Regions from separate parts of the Streptomyces sirii genome, predicted to be linked through region 3. Evidence: riboswitches for the same ligand, from Rfam matches in the RefSeq annotation. Region 3 holds a riboswitch; each other region holds the start of a gene.

Region 1 (5,134 bases), 1.2 Mb from region 3:
CCGGTCCTGTCCGCCACCGACGGCACCGTCCGCACCCAGTGGAACTCCGCCTACGGGAACATGGCGATCGTGACCTCGCCCGACGGCACGGAGACCTGGTACTGCCATCTGAGCAGCACCAAGATCCGCTCCGGGTCGATCAAGGCCGGCGACCAGATCGCCTATTCGGGCAACTCCGGCAACTCGACGGGACCGCATCTGCACTTCGAGGTGCGGCCCGGCGGAGGCTCGGCGATCGACCCGCTGCCGTGGCTGCGCAGCCACGGGCTCGACCCGAACTGACCCCCGGCGTACCGTTCCTGCAACGTCAGGCGTGCCGTTCCCGCAGCGTCGGGCCGGCGCCCGCTTCCCCGTCCTGCGCCGGCCCCCGTCCCGACCGCCTACAGCTTCTCGACGGGCGCGTACCGCAGCAGCAGCCGCTTGGGCTTCTCGCCGCCGAAGTCGATGGTCGCCTCGGCGTTGTCGCCGCTGCCCTTGACGCCGACGACCGTGCCGAGCCCGAAGCTGTCGTGGGTGACGCGGTCGCCGACGGCCAGCGAGACCACCTCGCGGTCCTTGGTGCGCCGGGTCGCGAAGCCGCTCGGGCCCTTCGAGCGGGCCGACGAGAGCGTGGCGCCGATGCCGCCGCCGAGGCCGCCCGTGCCGCCGCCCCTGGACGAGAGGTTGCCCATGGACGCCGAAGGCGTCGCCGGACCCGTCCGCCGCCACTGCACGTAGTTGTCCGGGATCTCCTCCAGGAACCGGGAGGGCGGGTTGTACGACGGCTGGCCCCAGGCGCTGCGCATCGTCGAGCGGGTGACGTAGAGCCGCTCGCGGGCGCGGGTGATGCCGACATAGGCCAGCCGGCGCTCCTCCTCCAGCTCCTTGGTCTGGCCCAGCGCCCGCATGTGCGGGAAGACGCCGTCCTCCATGCCGGTCAGGAAGACGACCGGGAACTCCAGGCCCTTGGCGGTGTGCAGCGTCATGAGGGTGATCACGCCGCTGCCCTCCTCGTCCTCGTCCGGGATCTGGTCGGAGTCGGCGACCAGCGCGACCTGCTCCAGGAAGTCGGCGAGGGTGCCCGGGCCCGGGGCGGCAGCCCCCGATGTCGCGGCCTCGCCGCGGTCCTGCTCGAACTCCAGGGCCACGGCCGCGAGTTCCTGGAGGTTCTCGATCCGGGTCTCGTCCTGCGGGTCGGTGGAGGCCTGGAGCTCGGCGAGGTAGCCCGTGCGCTCCAGGACGGCTTCCAGGATCGTGGCGGGCCCCGCGCCGGACTCGACGATCGTGCGCAGCTCCTCCATCAGGACGTTGAAGCGCTTGACGGCGTTGGCGGAGCGGGCCGCCATGCCGTACGCCTCGTCGACCCGGCGCAGCGCCTGCGGGAAGGTGATCTTCTCGCGCGAGGACAGGGCGTCGATCATCGCCTCGGCGCGCTCGCCGATACCGCGCTTGGGGACGTTGAGGATGCGGCGCAGCGGGACGGTGTCCTCGGGGTTGGCGAGCACCCGCAGATACGCCAGGACGTCGCGGACCTCCTTGCGCTCGTAGAAGCGCACGCCGCCGACGACCTTGTAGGGCAGACCGACCCGGATGAAGATCTCTTCGAAGACTCGGGACTGGGCGTTGGTGCGGTAGAAGACGGCGACGTCGCCGGCCTTGGCGTCGCCGGCGTCGGTGAGGCGGTCGATCTCGTCGGAGACGAACTGGGCCTCGTCGTGCTCGGTGTCGGCGACATAGCCGGTGATCTCGGGGCCGGCGCCGGCGTCCGTCCAGAGGTTCTTGGGGCGGCGGTTCTCGTTGCGCTCGATGACCGCGTTGGCGGCGGACAGGATCGTCTGGCTGGAGCGGTAGTTCTGCTCCAGCAGGATCGTCGTGGCGTCCGGGTAGTCCTCCTCGAACTGGAGGATGTTGCGGATCGTGGCACCTCGGAAGGCGTAGATCGACTGGTCGGCGTCGCCGACGACGCACAGCTCGGCGGCCGGGATGTCGGCCGTTCCCCGGCCGACCAGCTCGCGCACCAGGGTGTACTGGGCGTGGTTGGTGTCCTGGTACTCGTCGACGAGCACATGGCGGAAGCGGCGGCGGTAGTGCTCGGCGACGTCCGGGAAGGCCTGGAGCAGATTGACCGTCGTCATGATGATGTCGTCGAAGTCCAGGGCGTTGGCCTCGCGCAGCCGCGCCTGATACATCGCATACGCCTCGGCCAGCGACTTCTCGAACCCGTCGGCCGCCGTCTGGGCGAAGGTCTCCTCGTCGATGAGCTCGTTCTTGAGGTTGGAGACCTTCGCGCTGAAGGACTTGGGCGGGAAGCGCTTGGGGTCCAGGTCCAGATCGCGGCAGACCAGCGCCATCAGGCGCTTGGAATCGGCCGCGTCGTAGATCGAGAAGGAGGAGGTGAAGCCGAGCTTCTTGGACTCGCGGCGCAGGATGCGCACGCAGGCGCTGTGGAAGGTGGAGACCCACATGGCGTTGGCGCGCGGGCCGACCAGCTGCTCGACGCGCTCCTTCATCTCGCCCGCGGCCTTGTTGGTGAACGTGATCGCGAGGATCTGGCCGGGGTGGACATGGCGCTCGGCGAGCAGATGCGCGATGCGGTGCGTGAGCACCCTGGTCTTGCCGGATCCGGCGCCCGCGACGATCAGCAGCGGGCCTCCGGCGTGCACGACCGCGGCCTTCTGCTCGTCGTTGAGCCCCTCCAGCAGCGCGGCCGGGTCGACGGGCGGACGGGCGGCGCCGTCGCGGTAGTACGCCTCGGTGTGCAAGGGCGCGTCGAACCTCCCGCCGAAGAGGTCGGCGGGGACCTCCTCCGGGACCGGCTCGTGCTCGTCCTCGGGAGGCGGCGGGTGCTCCTCCTCGCCCTTGGGGCCGAGGTCCGCCAGAAAGCTGTCGTCAAAGAGGCTGCTCATCGCCCACCGAGTCTAGGCCGCCGCACTGACAGCGCGCCGGGGAGTCCACGATTGTCCGTGCCGGGGCAGGTCAGGCGACCGGAGGCGGAACCGCCGGGTGCCGGCCGACTACCCCGAACCCGACATCTGACGCAACACCCCCCGCCGCGCGTTCAGGTCACAAAAAGGTTTCGGGCATATCGAACATCAGCCTTCACAGGAGCCACACGAATTGGCTAACGTCCTCGCTCAGGCAGCCCGCCTCCCCGCGGTCGACAGCTTCCGCACGGGCCGCCGCGCCGAGTCCGGCCCTGCCATCAGGCATCCGGAGCCGGGGACCCACCAGCACCACCGGGGTGAATCGATCCAGCGGCCGTCGTCGGCGGCCGCACGGACCGTAGGGCAAGCCTTCCGTCAGCGACACCGCCCGAACCCGACAGCTAACCCGGTAGGCGGTCCACGGAAGGAGTTGCCGGCCTTGGCGTCCCATCGCAAGCCGCGCACCAGCGTTCTCATCTCGCCCGGTAGCCGGCGTACGGCGGCCGGGCTCACCACCGCCGCGCTCGCCTCGGTCACCCTGCTCTCGCAGTCCGCCGACGCCGCCCCCAGGGCGCCCAGACCCTCGATCGAAGAGGTCAAGAAGAAGGTCGACGACCTCTACCACCAGGCCGAGGTGGCCACCCAGAAGTACAACGCCGCCAAGGAGCGCGCCGAGCACCAGAGCGCCACCGTCGACGGTCTGCTCGACGCCGCCGCCAAGCGCGCGCAGCGGATGAACGAGTCCCGGCGCGAACTGGGCACCTTCGCCTCGGCGCAGTACCGCACCGGCGGCATGAACCCGACGGCGCAGCTGATGCTCGCCAAGGACCCGCAGCAGTTCGTCGACCGCAGCCACCTGATGGAGCGGCTGACCAGCCGGCAGAAGCAGGCGGTCACCGACTACCAGGAGCAGGCGGCGGCCGCGGCGCGGCAGCGGGCCAAGGCCACCAGCAGCCTGGAGCAGCTGCAGCACTCGCAGGCCTCGCTGAAGGAGTCCAAGCAGTCCGTCCAGGGGAAGCTGGCCGAGGCCCGGCAGCTGCTGTCGCGGCTCACCGCACAGGAGAAGGCGCGGCTGGCGGAGCTGGAGCGCCAGAAGGAGGAGGCGGCCCGGCGCAAGGCCGCCGAGGAGGCGCGCCGGCAGCAGGAGGCCGAGCGCCAGCGGCAGCAGGACGGCTCGACGGGCGACTCGACGGGTGGTCAGACCGGCGGCGGCACCAGCGACGGCGGCTCCACCGGGGACTCGTACGCCACCAAGGCGGAGAAGGCCCTGGCGTTCGCCCGCACCCAGATGGGCAAGCCGTACGTCTGGGGCGCCACCGGGCCCAGCTCCTACGACTGCTCGGGGCTGACGCAGGCGGCGTGGAAGGCGGCCGGGGTCGATCTGCCGCGGACGACCTGGGACCAGGTCAAGGTCGGCCAGCGGGTGGCGACCAAGGATCTTCAGCCCGGTGACCTGGTGTTCTTCTACGACGACATCAGCCACGTCGGCATGTACATAGGCGGCGGCAAGATGATCCACGCTCCCAAGCCGGGCGCCTACGTCCGCGAGGAGTCGATCTACTACATGCCGATCTACGGGAGCGTCCGCCCGGCCTGAGGCCGGCCCCGCCTCCCTGTGAGGACCGCTCCTTCCCGAAGCGCCCCAGGGCGCTCGACAAGGCCACCCCCCACGGGTCACCCCCCACACGCCACCGCGCGGCCATCGGCTCCGGATTCCGGAGCACGGTGACCGCGCGGTGTGCCGTAGGGGAGGGGCGCCGCCGTCAGGTCCAGAGCACCGCGATGAAGATGTTGGCGATCGTGAGCCCGCCCACCGCGCCGAACAGCGGCGCGGGGACCTTCTCCTCGTCCCGCTTGACGTAGACCAGCGCCAGGATCACCACCAGGACGGCCATCTTGACGCCGATCTTGATGTTGTTGACCGGGTGGTCCTGGGCCTGGTTGAGGCCGACCAGCACGATGCCGGTGACCAGCATCGTCAGCGCGCCGTGCAGCATGGCCGGCACGAAGCGGGCGGTGCCCGCACCCATCGCCTTCATCTGGGTCAGAAAGCCGCCCAGCAGGGAGGCGATGCCGATGATGTGCAGGCCGACGAAGACATTGATTACTACGTCCATAGTGCTGGATCGTAGCCGCCGTATAGCACGGTCTTTCCGGCAGGGCGTCCGCAATCGCCGCTTCGGTCACGGCAGACCGGTCCCGGTGTGCAGGCGGCGGCGGTGCGGTCAACC
Region 2 (5,134 bases), 510 kb from region 3:
CGTAACGTCAGCCGATCAGCCGTGACGCGGAGCTCCGCTCCGCGTCAGTTCGCCGGGCGCTGCACCGAATCAGTTCGCGGAGCGCTGTACTGATTCAGTTCGCGGAGCGCTGTACTGAATCAGTTCGCGGAGCGCTGTACTGATTTCAGTTCGCGGAGCGAAACCGCGGGAAGGCGGAGCGGCCGGCGTAGACCGCGGCGTCGTCGAGGATCTCCTCGATGCGCAGCAGCTGGTTGTACTTGGCGACGCGCTCGGAGCGGGCCGGGGCACCGGTCTTGATCTGGCCGCAGTTGGTGGCGACGGCCAGGTCGGCGATGGTGACGTCCTCGGTCTCACCGGAGCGGTGCGACATCATGCACTTGAAGCCGTTGCGCTGGGCCAGCTCGACGGCGTCCAGGGTCTCGGTCAGCGAGCCGATCTGGTTGACCTTCACCAGCAGCGCGTTGGCGGAGCCCTCCTCGATGCCGCGGGCGAGGCGCTCGGGGTTGGTGACGAACAGGTCGTCGCCGACCAGCTGGACCTTGGCGCCGAGCTTGTCGGTGATGACCTTCCAGCCGGCCCAGTCGTCCTCGAACAGCGGGTCCTCGATGGAGACCAGCGGGTAGGCGTCGACCAGCTCCGCGTAGTACTCGGTCATCTCGGCGGCCGAGCGGGACTGGCCCTCGAACTGGTACGTGCCGTCCTTGTAGAACTCGGAGGCGGCGACGTCCAGCGCGAGCGCGATGTCCTGGCCGGGGGTGTAACCGGCCTGCTTGACGGCCTCCAGGATGAGGTCGAGGGCCTCGCGGTTGGAGCCCAGGTTCGGGGCGAAGCCGCCCTCGTCGCCGAGGCCGGTGGACAGGCCGCGCTCCTTGAGAACCTTCTTGAGGGTGTGGTAGACCTCCGCGCCCCAGCGCAGCGCCTCGGAGAAGGACTCCGCGCCGATCGGCGCGATCATGAACTCCTGGATGTCCACGTTGGAGTCGGCGTGCGAGCCGCCGTTGAGGATGTTCATCATCGGCACGGGCAGCACGTGCGCGTTCGGGCCGCCGAGGTAGCGGAACAGCGGGAGGTCGCTGGCCTCGGAGGCGGCGTGCGCGACGGCGAGGGAGACGCCGAGGATGGCGTTGGCGCCGAGCGAGCCCTTGTTGTCGGTGGCGTCCAGGTCGAACATCGCCTGGTCGATCAGCCGCTGCTCGGTCGCGTCGTAGCCGACGAGCTCCGGGCCGATCTGCTCGATGACGGCCAGGACGGCCTTCTCGACGCCCTTGCCGAGGTAGCGGTTCGGGTCGCCGTCGCGGAGCTCGATGGCCTCGAAGGCGCCGGTCGAGGCGCCGGACGGCACGGCGGCACGGCCCGTGCTGCCGTCGTCGAGGCCGACCTCGACCTCGACCGTGGGATTACCTCGCGAGTCGAGAATTTCGCGGGCTACGACGACGTCGATGGACGGCACGTTGTCTCCTTCGTGGGTGTCTGGAGTTCTGCAGCACGAGCCTAACGGCCCGGGGCGCGTGCGCTTGCCCTTGGCCCGCTCCGTGGGACGGAATGACGGAACAAAGAGCCCAAAGGCGCAGTTCACGGGATGTTTCGCCACACTGTTCGCTGAGCGGGTAAAAGCGCGAGACGCAGCTGGTCACGGCGGTGCGGACCGCGGCGCATGGAGAAGCCCCGCCGCGGCGCGCTGGGGGGAGTGGCGCGCCGGACGGGGCGGTCTCACGGAGGAACGGGGCCCGCCGCTTCGGCGGGCGGGAGTCCCGGTGAGCGGACGGCTCAGATGCTGAGCTGCTGACCCGGGAAGATCAGGTTCGGGTTGCCGCCGATGACCGACTTGTTGGCCTCGTAGAGCGACTTCCAGTTGGTGCCGTGGGCCTTGGCTATCTTGGCGAGGGTGTCGCCGGACTTGACGGTGTAGTCGCCGCCGCGCTCGGACTTCTTCGGGGCCGGCTGGGCCTTCTCGGCCTTGGGGGCCGGGGCCTTCTTCACCTCGGGCTTGGCCTCGTCCTGCTTGGGGGCGGACTTGGTGGAGGTGTCGAGGTCGGGGGACGGGCCACCGGAGGTCAGGCCGCCGGCACCGGCGCAGGACCAGGCACCCGGGCCCTGGATGGCGAGGAGCTTCTCGGCGGCGGCGATCTGCTGGGCCTTGGTGGCCAGGTCGGCGCGCGCCGCGTACTGGGTGCCACCGGCGGCGGCCCAGCTGGAGTTGGAGAACTGCAGGCCACCGTAGTAGCCGTTACCGGTGTTGATCGACCAGTTGCCACCGGACTCGCACTGGGCGACCTTGTCCCAGGTGGCGACCGAGGCGGCGGAGGCGGACGTGGCGCCCATCAGCGGGACGGCGACGGCGGCACCGGCGACACCGGCGAGGGTGGCGACGCGGACGGCCTTGGAGGGACGACGGTGCTTGCCCTTGTTGATCAGCATGGTTCGTTCGTTTCCTCACCGACGCCTACGAGGTGAGCTGTCGGGTTCGGGCTGTGAGTCGCCCGGCCGGGCGCGCGTGGCGCACCTGGCTTCACCCCAAGCCGACTGACCCGCTTTCACGGACCGGGCCGGCGCCTACCTTGGTTCCCCCGCTCCTGCCTTCGGCGCTTGCGCGTCAACTACCTCCGACCACCGGCAGGATTCGGCGTGTGATCGAAGGGGCCCGCTTTGGCGAGCGGTCCTGACCGTAAGCAGTAATCCCCTTGGTGTTCAAACCCCACCTTCTGAACCAAGTTGACCGTTTTTGATCACGGGTTGGTCACATATCTGCAGGTGGGACCCGTTATGACGGCGGCGGGCGGATCTGCCCGCCCGCCGCCCAACGAGAGCCTTGTCTCACTTTCCCAAAGGGGACGAATACGGCGAACTAGCCTGCCGCATGCCCGAGATCGAGCCGCTGACCCGGCTGGATCAGGTTCTCGTCGGCCCCGATGACGCCCTCGTTGCGCTCGTAGAGCGCGGGCCAGCCGCCGGGCAGCCGGTGGGCCGCGGCGATGGCTGACAGGCTGTCACCCGGGCGCACGGTGTAGTCGCCGTCCGCCGGGTCCGTGCGGCGCCCGTCGTCGCCGCGCGAGGCGTGCCGGCCGCCGGGCGACCGGTCGCCGCCGTCGTCCTCGCCCGGGTCCGCGTCGCCGCGGTGCTTGCCCTTGCCGGGCGTCTGGCCGGGCGTACCGCTCGGGTCCGTACGGCCGGCGTCGCCGGCGGGGTCGGTGGGGCGGGAGGCGTCGTCGCCCTGGTCGCCGGGGGTGGCGGAGTCGGACGGCTCCGGGGTCTCGGGGGTGTCGCCGCCGTCGGACTCGGACGGCGCCGGCGTCTCCTGGGACGGCTCGTCGCCCGCGTCGTCGCGCGAGTCGTCGGACGATCCGTCGTGGGAGCCGCCCTGGGATCCGTCATGGGACCCCTTGGGCTCGGCCTCGTGGTCGCCCTCGTGAGCCTTGGAGTCGTCCGGGTCGCCGGGGTCATCGGACGAGCCGGTCGACGGGGGCTGGTCCCAGGGCGCCGGGTCGGCGTCTTCGTCGGACGGGTCGGGCCGCGGCGTGCTCGTGCTGCCCGGGTCGACCTTCGGCGCGCGGCCGTCCTTGGTGAGCCCGGCGTTGACGGCGCAGCTCGGCCAGGCGTCCGGGCCGCGGTCGTCGAGGATCGATTCGGCCACGGCTATCTGCTGGGCGCGGCTGGCGAGATCGGGGCGCGAGGCGTAGGCCCCGCCGCCGTAGTCGTCCCACATCTCCTGGGTCAGCTGCAGCCCGCCGTAGAAGCCGTTGCCCGAGGCGGCGCTCCACACCCCGCCGCTCTCGCACTGGGCGACCCGGTCCCAGGTCGCGGTGTCGGCGGCGTGTGCCCCACTGGCGGAGACCAGGGGCAGTGCGAGCCCCGCGCCGGTCACTCCCACCGTGACAAAGATGGCCGGTGCTTGACGGGGGCGACGATGTCGGCCGTTCCCGGAACGCATGCGGATGCCTTTCGCGCGGCGGTTGAGTTGTTCGACGACCGTTCGATTCCCCACCCCATCGGACGTCCGCTTATGCGTGCGCCCGCGTGAACGAATCGTGAATCCTGTCGACCGTCGATCGAAAGGTAGCCGGGGTCACGGGTAGTCACAAGCCGGTGTAGCGCAGATCACGCGGAGGTCACGCTGCTGACGCTGCGTCACCTTCGGCGATACCCCCGGTCAGGACCGTTCGGGCGTGAACTCCACCGGAAGGGACCGCAGTCCGCGCATGATGAGCCCGCCGCGCCAGCGCAGATCATCAGGATCCGTGGCAAACCGGATGTCCGGGAGCCGGGTCAGGAGCGTGGCGAGCGCGGTCTGCCCTTCGAGCCGGGCGAGCGGTGCGCCCAGGCAGTAGTGGATGCCGTGCCCGTATCCCAGATGCTGATTGTCACGTCGGGTCAGATCGAGAACATCGGGTTCGACAAAGCGTGACGGATCACGGTCCGCGGCGGCCAGCACCACCAGTACGGGATCGCCCTCGGCGATCCGCTGCCCGCCGAGCGTCAGCTCCTGCGTCGCGAACCGCCAGGTCGCCAGCTCCACGGGCCCGTCGTAGCGGAGCAACTCCTCGATGCCGGTGGCCAGCAGCTCGGTGTCGCCCGCCACCATCGACTTCTGCAGCAGTTCGCGCTGGGCGGGGTGGCGCAGCAGCGCATAGGTGCCGTTGCCGATGAGGTTGACGGTGGTCTCGAAACCGGCGAAGAGCAGGATGAACGCCATCGCGGCGGCCTCGTTCTCCGTGAGGTGCTCGCCGTGGTCGGAGGCGCGGATCAGACCGGATATCAGGTCCTCGTCCGGCTCCGCCGTCTCCCCCAGGGACGCCCGCTTGCGGTGGATCAGCTCGGCGAGATAGCCGCGCATCTTCTTCACGGACCGGGCGACCCCGCCGCGCGGGCCCCCGCCGTGCCGGATCATCATGCCCGCCCAGTCGCGGAAGTCGTCCTGGTCCTCGCGCGGCACCCCGAGCAGGTCGCAGATCGCGTAGATGGGCAGCGGAAAGGCGAACTCATGGATCAGGTCGGCCTCGCCGCGGTCGGCGAAGCCGTCGATGAGCTGGTCGGCCAGCTCCCGGACGCGGGGGGCGAAGGCCGCGACCCGGCGCGGGGTGAACGCCTTCGACACCAGCCGGCGCAGCCGGGTGTGGTCGGGCGGGTCGATGTTGAGCAGATGCGTCATCAGGTT
Region 3 (5,134 bases):
GCGTATGTGGCGGCCTTTGTGGGGTCGCATCCGCTGGCGAAGAAGATCGGGGCCTGGCCTTCGGTGTTCGCGGTCGCGGGCGGGGTCGCGCTGGCGTCGTGGGCCGCGGTCGACCGTCGGGGGAAGTGAGGCCGGCGGGGGAAGTGAGGCCGGCGGGGTGAGCGAAGCCGGCGGCCGGCGCACGGACGAGGGCGGGGGCAGGGCACCAGGCGTGCCCTGCCCCCGCCCTCGTGTGCGCGGTGGGTGGATCAGGCCGAAGCCTCGTTCAGGAGGGTGAGTTCGGGCTCCGTGAGGGTCAGGTCGGCGACGGCCAGGAGGGGCGCCAGCTGGCCGACCGTGCGGGCGCTGGCGAGGGGCGCGGCGACGGTGGGCCGGGCGGCCAGCCAGGCGAGGGCGACGGTGGCGACCTCGGCCTGGTGCGCGGCGGCGACGGTGTCGAGGGCCTGAAGGACGCGCAGCCCGCGCTCGGTGGCGAGGTACTGGCCGGCCTTCGCGGAGCGGGCGCTGTCGACATCGGTGCCCGGGCGGTACTTGCCGGTGAGGAAGCCGGCGGCGAGGGCCCAGTACGGGACGGCGCCCACGCCCTCACGGGCGGCCACGTCGGCGAGTTCGCCCTCGTAGGTGTCGCGGGAGACCAGGTTGTAGTGCGGCTGGAGGGCGACGTAACGGGCCACGCCCTCGCGGGCGGAGAAGGCCAGGGACTCCTCCAGGCGCCGCGCGGAGATGTTGGAGGCCGCGATCTCACGGACCTTGCCGGCCTGGACGAGCTCGTCGAGCGTACCGATGATCTCCGAGACCTCGACCGATTCGTCGTCGTAGTGGGTGTAGTAGAGGTCGATGTAGTCGGTGCGGAGACGGGTGAGGGATTCGTCGACCGCGGACTTGATGGTGGCCGGGCTCAGGCCCTTGTAGTCGGGGTGGGCACCGACCTTGGTGGCGACGACGACCTCGGAGCGATTGCGGCGGGAGGCCAGCCAGTTGCCGATGAGGGCCTCGGATTCGCCGCCCTTGTTGCCGGGTGCCCAGGCGGAATAGGCGTCGGCGGTGTCGATGAAGTTGCCACCGCCTGCCGCATACGCGTCGAGCACGGCGAACGACTCGGCTTCGTCGGCCGTCCAGCCGAAGACATTGCCGCCGAGGGCGAGCGGGGAGACGGCGAGCGAGCCGAGGTTCCGGCGGTTCTGGGGGGTGGGGTGTGTCGAGGTCATGCGTTGTTGCAGCGCGGGGAGGAAGGGAGTTATTCCCGGGGAGGAGTTAAGGGGGGTGCAATGAGGGAAGCCCCGGGGATTCCCCCGGGGCTTGCACTCGGAAAACCTCCCGAGACGCGTTGAGGCCGCCACCTCACGGTGGGCCCTCAGACCCGTCTTCCGGCGGGCCGAGTCCTCAGACGTTCAGGCCGTGATCGCGCAGCCACGGCATCGGGTCTATCGGGTCGCCGGCGCCGGGGCGTACCTCCAGGTGGAGGTGGGGACCGGTGACATTGCCGGTGGCGCCGACGCGGCCGATCACATCGCCGGTGTTGACCTTGCCCGAGGTCTTGACCATCGAGGACAGATGGCAGAACCACAGCTCGGTGCCGTCGTCGAGGGTGAGGACGATGCGGTAGCCGTACGAACCGGCCCAGCCGGCCTGGGTGATGGTGCCGGAGTGCACCGCCCTGACGGGCGTACCCGTCGGTGCGGCGAAGTCCTGGCCCGTGTGGTCGGCGGCCCAGCGGTCGCCGGCCTGCCCGAAGCTGGCGGTCAGGGTGTAGGAGGCGACGGGGGTGATGAAGCTCTTCGCCAGTTGGGCCAGCCGTTCGGCCTCCGCCTTCCGGCGCGCCGCCTCCTCGGCCTTGCGCTTGGCCTCCAACTCCGCCGCCTTCTTGGCGGCAGCAGCCTTGTCCGCCGCGTCCTGGGCCGTCTTCTGGGCTGCGGTCGCTCGCGTCGCCGCCTGCTTGACCGCGGCGTCCTCGGCCGCTTCGCGGGCCTGCTCCTCGGCGGCGCCCTGCTGCGCGTCGGCCTGCTGGAGGATGCGGCTGCGCAGCGCCTCGCCGGCGTTGGCGCCCGTACCGGTCGTACCGGTCTGGCTGACCTGGGTGAGCGGGCCGGTGGAGTCGCTTCCGGAGTCCGATCCGCCGGAGTCGGATATGAGGCCGCCGATCCCCGGGAGGGCCTCGGCGTCCGGGAGGCTGTCGGAGATCTCGTGGGCCATGCCGCCGATGTCGGGCATGGAGATCGGGACCGGCGGTCGGTCCTCGGCGGTGGCCATGCCACCCGCGCCGACCGCCGCGATGACGCCGACACCCAGGACCGTGCCGCTACGGGCGAGTCCGCCGCCGCGCTGCTTGGCCACCCGGTGCTTGCCGCGGACCGGGCGGAGCGACTCCTCTGTGGGGTTCCACTCCTCCCATGCGCCGTCGCCGTCTATGTCCGCTATGCCCTCCGGATCACCCGGGCCTTCGAAGGCACCTCGGTGGTCGAGTCGGTATGCGGACGGAGCCTCGGGGGCAGGCCTGTTGGACGCCACGGGGGCGCACTCCTTTCCTTCCTTCTCGCCTACCGGGTTAGCTGACGGGTTCGGAGCAGGAAGGTCTCCTACGGGCCACTCTGGCGGAGGCGCCCGATTCACCCCAAGGTGGTGGTTCCCCGGTTCCCTTGGTGCAGTTCGAAGTGCTGGAGGAGCGTGAAAAGCGCATGCGGGATTCGGCGTCGGCGCGCGGTGCCGCCTCTTGCGACGGCTGGGACGACCGCGCTGCGTTATCGGACAGTAATAGAGGTCGCGACTGTTTTCCAAGCCTTCCCGGGAATCCTTATCCGTTCCGCATGAGAGGTGGCGGGGACTTTTTCGGTCACCATGCCAACAAAGCGGGCGAGTTGACCATGCACCCCTAAACGATCTCGTGCTGATTGTGCGTCAGTCGTTATGCGGAGGGGCGCCCCTCAGTTACGGAACGTGAGGGCGTAACGTCGGATCATGGTCGTCAACGTCGAGAGCGCGGGGAACACCGTGAGCTCCGGAAACGTCAAGGGCGGTATCGGCCGGAGCGCGGCGGCGGATCTGGCGGAGCGCTACCGGGAGTTCTCCTGGCGGGAGGCGCGGGGACGGTCCGACGCCCATGCGGAGCTGACCGCGCGGATCAGCCAGGACCCGGAGTTCTGCGATCTGCTGTCGGGGTCGCTGCCGGCCGGCAACAAGCAGCAGCCGAACCTCCTGCTCGCCGCCGTCCGCCAGCTCGACGGCCCGCACGCGGAGCAGGGCCCGCGCGACGAGGCGGCGTACGGACGCTGGCGCGAGTGGACGGTCCGGCACTGGGACGAGGTCCGCGCGGTGATCATGCAGCGCGCCACCCAGACCAACGAGCCGGCCCGCTGTGCCACGCTGCTGCCGCTGCTCGCCCGGCTGCCGCAGCCGCTGGCTCTGCTGGAGGTCGGCGCGTCGGCCGGGCTGTGCCTGCATCCCGACAGTTACCGGTACCGGTACGAGTCCGCCTCCCGGTACGAGGGGCAGCCCGCGGGCACCCCGCGGACCGTCGAGGTGGGGGCGCCGGACGGCCCGGTGGAGTTCCGCTGCCGCACGGACTGGGCGCCCGAGGAGCTGCCCGGCCGGCTGCCGGAGATCGTCTGGCGGGCCGGAATCGATCTGAACCCGCTCGACCCCGTCGGCGCACCGGACGATCTGCGCTGGCTCCAGTCGCTCGTCTGGCCGGGCGAGGGGGAGCGCACGGCGCGGCTCTCCGCCGCCGTCGAGGCCGTACGGGCGGCGCCGCGGCCGCGGATCGTACGCGGCGATCTGATCGACGAGCTGCCCGCGCTGGCCGCCGCGGCACCGCCCGAGGCGACGCTGGTCGTCTTCCACAGCGCCGTGCTGAACTACCTTCCGCCCGCCCGCAGCGAGGAGTTCGCGCGCCTCGTACGGTCGCTGCTCGACGGACGGCCCGGCGGTGGGCACTGGATCTCCAACGAGCACCACTCCGTCCTGCCGTGGATCACCGCGCCGGAGCACCACTCCGGGCGCCCGGAGGACGGACGGCTGACCCTCGCCCTGGACGGGCGGCCGGTCGCGCTCACCGGCCCGCACGGCGAGAGCCTGCACCGGCTGCCGAAAGCGGCGGCACGGAGAGGCTGACCGGCCCCCACGCGCCGCGCCCCTACTCCCCCATGGGCCGCTGCACCGCCAGCAGGGCCATGTCGTCCGCCGAGGCTCCGCCCGTATGCCGTGCCACATCCTCGACGAGGGTGTCCAGGAGGGCGTCCGGGCCGGGGAAGCGGCGGCCGCGCAGCCGGTTCGAGGGGTCGTAGAAGCGGCCGCGGAAGTCGCGGGCCTCGGTCATGCCGTCGGTGAAGAACAGCAGCAGCGAGCCGGCCGGGAGGAACGTCTCGTCCGAGCGGTCGGGCCAGCTCGCCACCTCGCTCATCCCCAGGGGCAGCGCCGGCGCCCCTGGGGCCAGCTCGCGCAGCCCGCCGTCCGGGGTGAGCATCAGGGGAGCCGGGTGGCCCCGGTTGAGGACCCGCAGCGCGGGCCGCCCGTTGGCGGGGATCTCCGCCAGCACGGCGGTGGTGAACCCCTCGAACCGGTCCAACCCTCCGCGCCGCCTGCCCTCCCGCTGCAGCGCCCGCTCCAGCCGGCCGGCCACCGCCTCCAGGGTGGTCTCCTGCTCCGCCGCCTCCCGGAAGGCGCCGATGACGACCACCGCGGCCTCCACCGCCTCCAGGCCCTTGCCGCGTACGTCGCCGACGATCAGCCGCACGCCGTGCGGGGTGTCCTGCACCGCGTAGAGATCGCCGCCGATCCCGGCGTCCGCCCGCGCGCCCACATAGCGGGCGGCGATCGCGAGCCCGGCCAGCCGCTCGGGCGGCAGCGGCAGTACGGCGCGCTGGGCGGCCTCCGAGACGTCCCGTACGGACGCCAGATGGGCATCGCTCGTCCGCACGACCCGGTTGATGCCCAGCGCCAGCAGGGCGACGACGAAGACCGTGGCGAGCTCCGTCACCGACTCGTGGTAGTTCGGGGCGGTGCTGCGGTACGTCACCCCCCAGACCTCGCCGGCCATGGCGGCCACGGCCGTGAGGGCGGTGCTGGCCAACGACAGCAGCGGCGCCGCGACCAGGGGCGCGGCGGCGAAGAAGGGGGAGGCGGTGTAGCTGGGCGGGGT
Region 4 (5,134 bases), 2.3 Mb from region 3:
GCGGAGCAGGGCGCGCTGCCGCTCCCTGCCCTCGGGGCCCGACTCGGCGTAGCCGGAGGACAGGATCAGCACCCCTTGGACGCCGTGTTCGCCGCAGTCCCGGATGACGTCGGGGACGCTGTCGGCGGGGACGGCGATGACCGCGAGGTCGACCGGCTCGGGGATCTCTCCGAGCGCACGGACCGCCGGCACCCCTTCGGGGTCGAGCCGCCGCATGTCCTGGGGGAAGGCGTGGTTGACGGCGTGCACCCGGCCCGTGAAGCCGCAGGTGAGGATGTTGCGCAGCGCGGTGCGGCCGATTCCGCCGGGGGCGCGACCGGTCCCGATGACGGCGACCGAGCCGGGGGCCAGCAGCCGCTGCACGGAGCGGGCTTCGGCGCGCTGCTCGCGGCCGCGCATCACGGCCACGGACTGCTCGGTGGGCTCCAGGTCGAACTCCAGCCGGACCACGCCGTCTTCGAACGTCCGCTTCTGGGTGTACCCGGCGTCCGTGAAGACCTTGATCATTTTGGAGTTGGCGGGCAGCACCTCGGCGGCGAACCGCCTGATGCCGCGCTCACGGGCGACCGCCGCGATGTGCTCCAGGAGGGCGGAGGCCACTCCCCGCCCCTGATGGGCGTCCTGGACGAGGAAGGCGACCTCGGCCTGGTCGTCCTCGGGGTCCTTGGCGGGCAGGCCCTGGTCGTTGATCCGGTCGTAGCGGACGGTGGCGATGAACTCACCGCCGACCATGGCGGCGAGTCCGACGCGGTCGACGTAGTCGTGGTGAGTGAAGCGGTGCACATCGCGGTCGGACAACCGCGGGTAGGGGGCGAAGAAGCGGTAGTACTTCGACTCGTCCGAGACCTGTTCGTAGAAGGAGACCAGCCGCTCGGCGTCATCGGGGGTGATGGGGCGGATCCGCGCCGTGCCGCCGTCACGCAGCACCACATCGGCTTCCCAGTGGGTCGGGTATGCATGATCCGGCGGCTTCTGCATGCGGACAGAGTACGACCGGGCACTGACAACCGGCCCTCCCGCGTACGCTCGGGGCAGGACTCAGGGCTGCCGGAGCACTCCCGGCAGCGTGAGAGACTGGTCTAGACAACAGTCACGACTTTGAAGGGCAACACCATGGCTGAGCGCCGCGTCAATGTCGGTTGGGCCGAGGGCCTGCACGCCCGCCCCGCGTCGATCTTCGTCCGTGCGGCCACCGCTTCCGGCGTCCCGATGACGATCGCCAAGGCTGATGGCAACCCCGTCAACGCGGCCTCCATGCTCGCGGTCCTGGGCCTGGGCGCCCAGGGCGGCGAGGAGATCGTGCTGGCTTCCGACGCCGACGGCGCCGAGGCCGCGCTCGACCGCCTGGCGAAGCTCGTCGCCGAGGGTCTCGAGGAGCTCCCCGAGACCGTCTGAGTCCCCCAGGACCCTGTACATGCGGCGGCCCCGCCGCGGAGACCGGAACCCGGTCGCCGCGGCGGGGCCGTTTCGCTGCGGTCGCATTCATTTCCCCGTCGGCAACCCGCCCGAAAATGCCTCACCGCGGCACCGCGCCGCACCGCCGCTGAATCAGCTCTCCGGAAAGGCCGTACGGCTCGGCGCCCGGCACGGAAGCACAGGAATTGCGAATAAGGGCGGACGGCGGACCGAAATGCTGGCTCTGGAATAGCGGCGCTATACGAAAAACCGCCGCGCGGCCTTCGCACCCCATTCCCCCGCGCGCCTTTCCCCCTGCCCACCTCTTTGTATACGGGGCCCTTGTTAAGAGCGGGCGCGCGCTGTGTTGACGGGCCGTTTCGGATCCCTCACCTCGGCCTTGGCCGGGCGCCGCAGCCGGTACACCGGAAGCGAACGCTCGATATGAGCCGCCATCAGGGTGCGGGCGCGTTCCGCGTCCCCCCGGGCCACCGCGTCCAGCACCGCGCCGTGATCGTCCCAGGACTCGCCGGCCCTCGTCGGCGGCTCCACCGCGTACATCCACTCGATCTTGCGCCGCAGCTGGGTCAGCAGCGCGGTCAGGCTGGGGCTGCCGGCCGCCTGAGCGAGCGTCTCGTGGAACCAGCCGTCCAATTGGCGCAGGTCCGCGGGGTTGCCGTGCCGGGCCCGCTCACGTCCGAGCCGCACCAGGCCGCGCAGCACCTTCAGGTGGGCCGGGCTGCGGCGGGCGGCCGCGCGGGCGGCACCCAGCGGCTCCAGCAGCGCGCGGATGTCCAGCAGGTCGGCGGCCTCCTGCTCGGTGGGCTCGGCGACACAGGCGCCCGCGTGGTGGCGGGTGGTGACAAAGCCCTCCGACTGCAGGGTGCGCAGCGCTTCGCGGACCGGCACCCTGGAGACGCCGTAACGCGCCGCCAGGATCTCCTCGATCAGCCGACTCCCCGGCGCCAGCGCGCCGGAGACAATGTCCTCGCGAATCGCCGTGCACACCGCATGCGCGGAAATATGGCCTCGCATCGTCCGTGCCTCCGCCGTAATCCCCGGGAAACGCCGCCGGTTGACGACATTTCCGTGACTCTATTCGACCGGGACGGCTTTTCCGACGGACTCCGGTTATCCATGGATATTTTTTGGCCAATGGACGGATCCGACGTCGGGCGAAGCGGCGCATCAGTCGATGAAGCGGTGCGGCATCGGGCGAAGCGGAGGCGGCTGCGATGGATCAGACGTTGACGCCGTGCGCGCGCAGATACGCGATCGGGTCGATGTCCGAGCCGTAGTCCGGGGTGGTGCGGGCCTCGAAGTGCAGGTGCGGGCCGGTGACGTTGCCGGTGGCACCGGAGAGGCCGATCTGCTTGCCCGGGGTGACGCTCTCGCCGACCGAGACGGAGATCGACGACAGGTGGCCGTACTGGGTGTACGTGCCGTCGTTCATCTTGATCACGATGTTGTTGCCGTACGAGCCGCCCCAGCCGGCCTCGACGACGGTGCCCGCGCCGACGGCGTGGACGGAGGTCCCGGAGGCGGCGTGGAAGTCGATGCCGGTGTGGCTGCCCGAGGACCACAGGCTGCTGGACGCCTTGTAGGCGGTCGACACGTAGGAGCCGGCGATCGGGGCGACGAAGGCGTTGAGGCGCTTGCGCTCGGCCTCGCGGGCGGCGCGCTCCTTGGCCTCGCGCTCGGCCTTGGCCTTCTTGCGGGCCGCCTCGGCGCGGCGCTGGGCCTCCTCGGCCTGCTTCTTGGCGACGGCCTCGGCCTTCGCCCGCGCGGCGGCGGCCTCGGCGTCGGCCTGCTGCGCGTCGGCCTGGGCCTCGATGCGGTTGGCGAGCTCGTCACCGAGGACGACGGCCTGCTGCAGACCGGTGTCCTGGGTACGCGCCTCGTCCGTGGCGGCCAGCGCCGGCGAGGCCACCGAGGCGACAACGCCGGAGGCCGCGAGGGTGGCTATGCCTGCGATGTTGCGGGTCGAGCGGGCGGTGCGGCTCGCACGACGGTGCTTCCCGGTGGCACGTATGAACGCCATGTACTGGCTTGTCCTTTCCTTCCTTCTCGCCTACCGGGTTAGCTGACGGGTTCGGAGCAGGAAGGTCTCCTACGGGCTCCTCCGGAGAGGGGTCCGATTCACCCCAGGGGACGTGTGGGTCCCCGGCTCCCCTGGCTCGCGCCGTACGGGGACTCGGCGATGACTGTCCGGTGCCACTGTTGTGGCGGAGTTGTGACGAACAGCCGGACCGACGCTAATCGGGGCAACTTTCGATCGCCAAACAGAACCGCTTTTTTGTGCGGGATGCCACAAGAAGCGTCGCGGCCAGTCGTCATAAACCGGACATACGGCGGCTCCCGTGGCAGTGGAGCACCACGGGAGCCGCCGGTCGGACCTGATCTGCCGTCATACGGGGCGGCCAGGACGTGCCTTCCGGCTCGGCCCTAGCCGCCGACGACCGTCACCTCGCCCAATCCCAGCGCCTTGACGGGCTCGGCGATCTGGGCCGCGTCACCCACCAGGACCGTCACCAGCCGGTCCACCGGGAAGGCGCTGACCGCCGCCGCGGTCGCCTCGACCGTGCCGGTCTCCGCGAGGCGGGCGTACAACTGCGCCTGGAAGTCGTCCGGGAGTTGCTGCTCCACCTGGTCGGCCAGCGTGCCCGCGACGGCCGCCGCGGTCTCGTACTTCAGCGGCGCGACCCCGACGAGGTTCTGGACGGCGACATCGCGCTCCTCGTCCGTCAGCCCCTCCGCCGCGAGGGTCCGCAGCACCTGCCACAGGTCCTGGAGCGCCGGGACGGTGGAGGCGGTGTCCACCGAGCCGCTGATGGCGAGCAGGGAGGCGCCCGTCGCTCCCTCGGGGGAGCCGGGGGCGGTGGAGCGCAGTACCTGGCCGAAGGCGCGCACCCCGTAGGTGTAGCCCTTCTCCTCCCGCAGCACACGGTCCAGCCGGGAGGTGAGGGTGCCGCCCAGGCAGTACGTGCCGAGGACCTGCGCCGGCCACACCCGGTCGTGCCGGTCGGCGCCGATCCGGCCGATGAGCAGCTGCGTCTGGACGGCCCCGGGGCGGTCCACGATCACCACACGGCCGGTGTCGTCGGCGGCGATCGGCGCGGCCTTCAGCGGCTCGGCCGTCGAGCCGCTCCAGGCGCCGAGGGTCTCGGCGAGCGCCGCGTCCAGGTCGACACCGGTGAAGTCGCCGACGACGACGGCGGTGGCCGTGGCGGGCCGCACATGGGCGTCGTAGAAGGCCCGGACGGCCGCCGCGTCGATGCGGGCCACGGTCTCCTCGGTGCCCTGGCGGGGCCGCGACATGCGCGCGGTGGCCGGGAACAGCTCCTTGGACAGCGCCATGGCGGCACGCCGGGCCGGGTTCGCGAGCTCGTGCGGGATCTCGTCGAGGCGGTTGCGCACCAGCCGCTCGACCTCGCTGTCCGGGAAGGCGGGGGCGCGCAGCGCGTCGGCGAGCAGGCCGAGCGCGCGGGGCAGCCGGGAGGCCGGGACCTCCAGGGAGACCCGTACGCCGGGGTGGTCGGCGTGCGCGTCCAGCGTGGCGCCGCAGCGCTCCAGCTCGGCGGCGAACTCCTCGGCGTCGTACTTGTCGGTGCCCTCGGACAGCGCACGCGCCATGATCGTGGCGACGCCGTCCAGGCCCTCGGGCTCGGCGTCCAGCGGCGCGACGAGGTTGACCTCGACGGCGACGACCTGCTGACCGGGGCGGTGGCTGGTCAGCAGC

Evidence for each region. Region 3 has a riboswitch for cyclic di-AMP ahead of WAB15_RS19510 (M23 family metallopeptidase). Riboswitches for the same ligand answer to the same signal wherever they lie in the genome.
Region 1: linked by a shared signal. The riboswitch ahead of WAB15_RS25285 (NlpC/P60 family protein) and the one ahead of WAB15_RS19510 (M23 family metallopeptidase) in region 3 are both predicted to bind cyclic di-AMP.
Region 2: linked by a shared signal. The riboswitch ahead of WAB15_RS17185 (transglycosylase family protein) and the one ahead of WAB15_RS19510 (M23 family metallopeptidase) in region 3 are both predicted to bind cyclic di-AMP.
Region 4: linked by a shared signal. The riboswitch ahead of WAB15_RS30190 (M23 family metallopeptidase) and the one ahead of WAB15_RS19510 (M23 family metallopeptidase) in region 3 are both predicted to bind cyclic di-AMP.

The regions. Positions count from the first base shown of each region.
Region 1 is NZ_CP147982.1:5,581,448-5,586,581, reverse strand. It holds gene WAB15_RS25295 (M23 family metallopeptidase) at 1-282, shown strand, start outside; gene pcrA (DNA helicase PcrA) at 381-2,885, opposite strand; cyclic di-AMP (ydaO/yuaA leader) riboswitch at 3,167-3,335, shown strand; gene WAB15_RS25285 (NlpC/P60 family protein) at 3,343-4,500, shown strand; gene WAB15_RS25280 (hypothetical protein) at 4,667-5,020, opposite strand.
Region 2 is NZ_CP147982.1:3,856,104-3,861,237, forward strand. It holds gene eno (phosphopyruvate hydratase) at 146-1,432, opposite strand; gene WAB15_RS17185 (transglycosylase family protein) at 1,750-2,400, opposite strand; cyclic di-AMP (ydaO/yuaA leader) riboswitch at 2,408-2,618, opposite strand; gene WAB15_RS17190 (transglycosylase family protein) at 2,828-3,850, opposite strand; gene WAB15_RS17195 (cytochrome P450) at 4,130-5,134, opposite strand, start outside.
Region 3 is NZ_CP147982.1:4,364,413-4,369,546, forward strand. It holds gene WAB15_RS19500 (hypothetical protein) at 1-129, shown strand, start outside; gene WAB15_RS19505 (aldo/keto reductase) at 249-1,208, opposite strand; gene WAB15_RS19510 (M23 family metallopeptidase) at 1,384-2,508, opposite strand; cyclic di-AMP (ydaO/yuaA leader) riboswitch at 2,520-2,675, opposite strand; gene WAB15_RS19515 (DUF2332 domain-containing protein) at 2,956-4,107, shown strand; gene WAB15_RS19520 (PP2C family protein-serine/threonine phosphatase) at 4,130-5,134, opposite strand, start outside.
Region 4 is NZ_CP147982.1:6,700,945-6,706,078, reverse strand. It holds gene WAB15_RS30205 (GNAT family N-acetyltransferase) at 1-978, opposite strand, end outside; gene WAB15_RS30200 (HPr family phosphocarrier protein) at 1,114-1,395, shown strand; gene WAB15_RS30195 (GntR family transcriptional regulator) at 1,741-2,430, opposite strand; gene WAB15_RS30190 (M23 family metallopeptidase) at 2,636-3,436, opposite strand; cyclic di-AMP (ydaO/yuaA leader) riboswitch at 3,449-3,605, opposite strand; gene WAB15_RS30185 (M16 family metallopeptidase) at 3,841-5,134, opposite strand, start outside.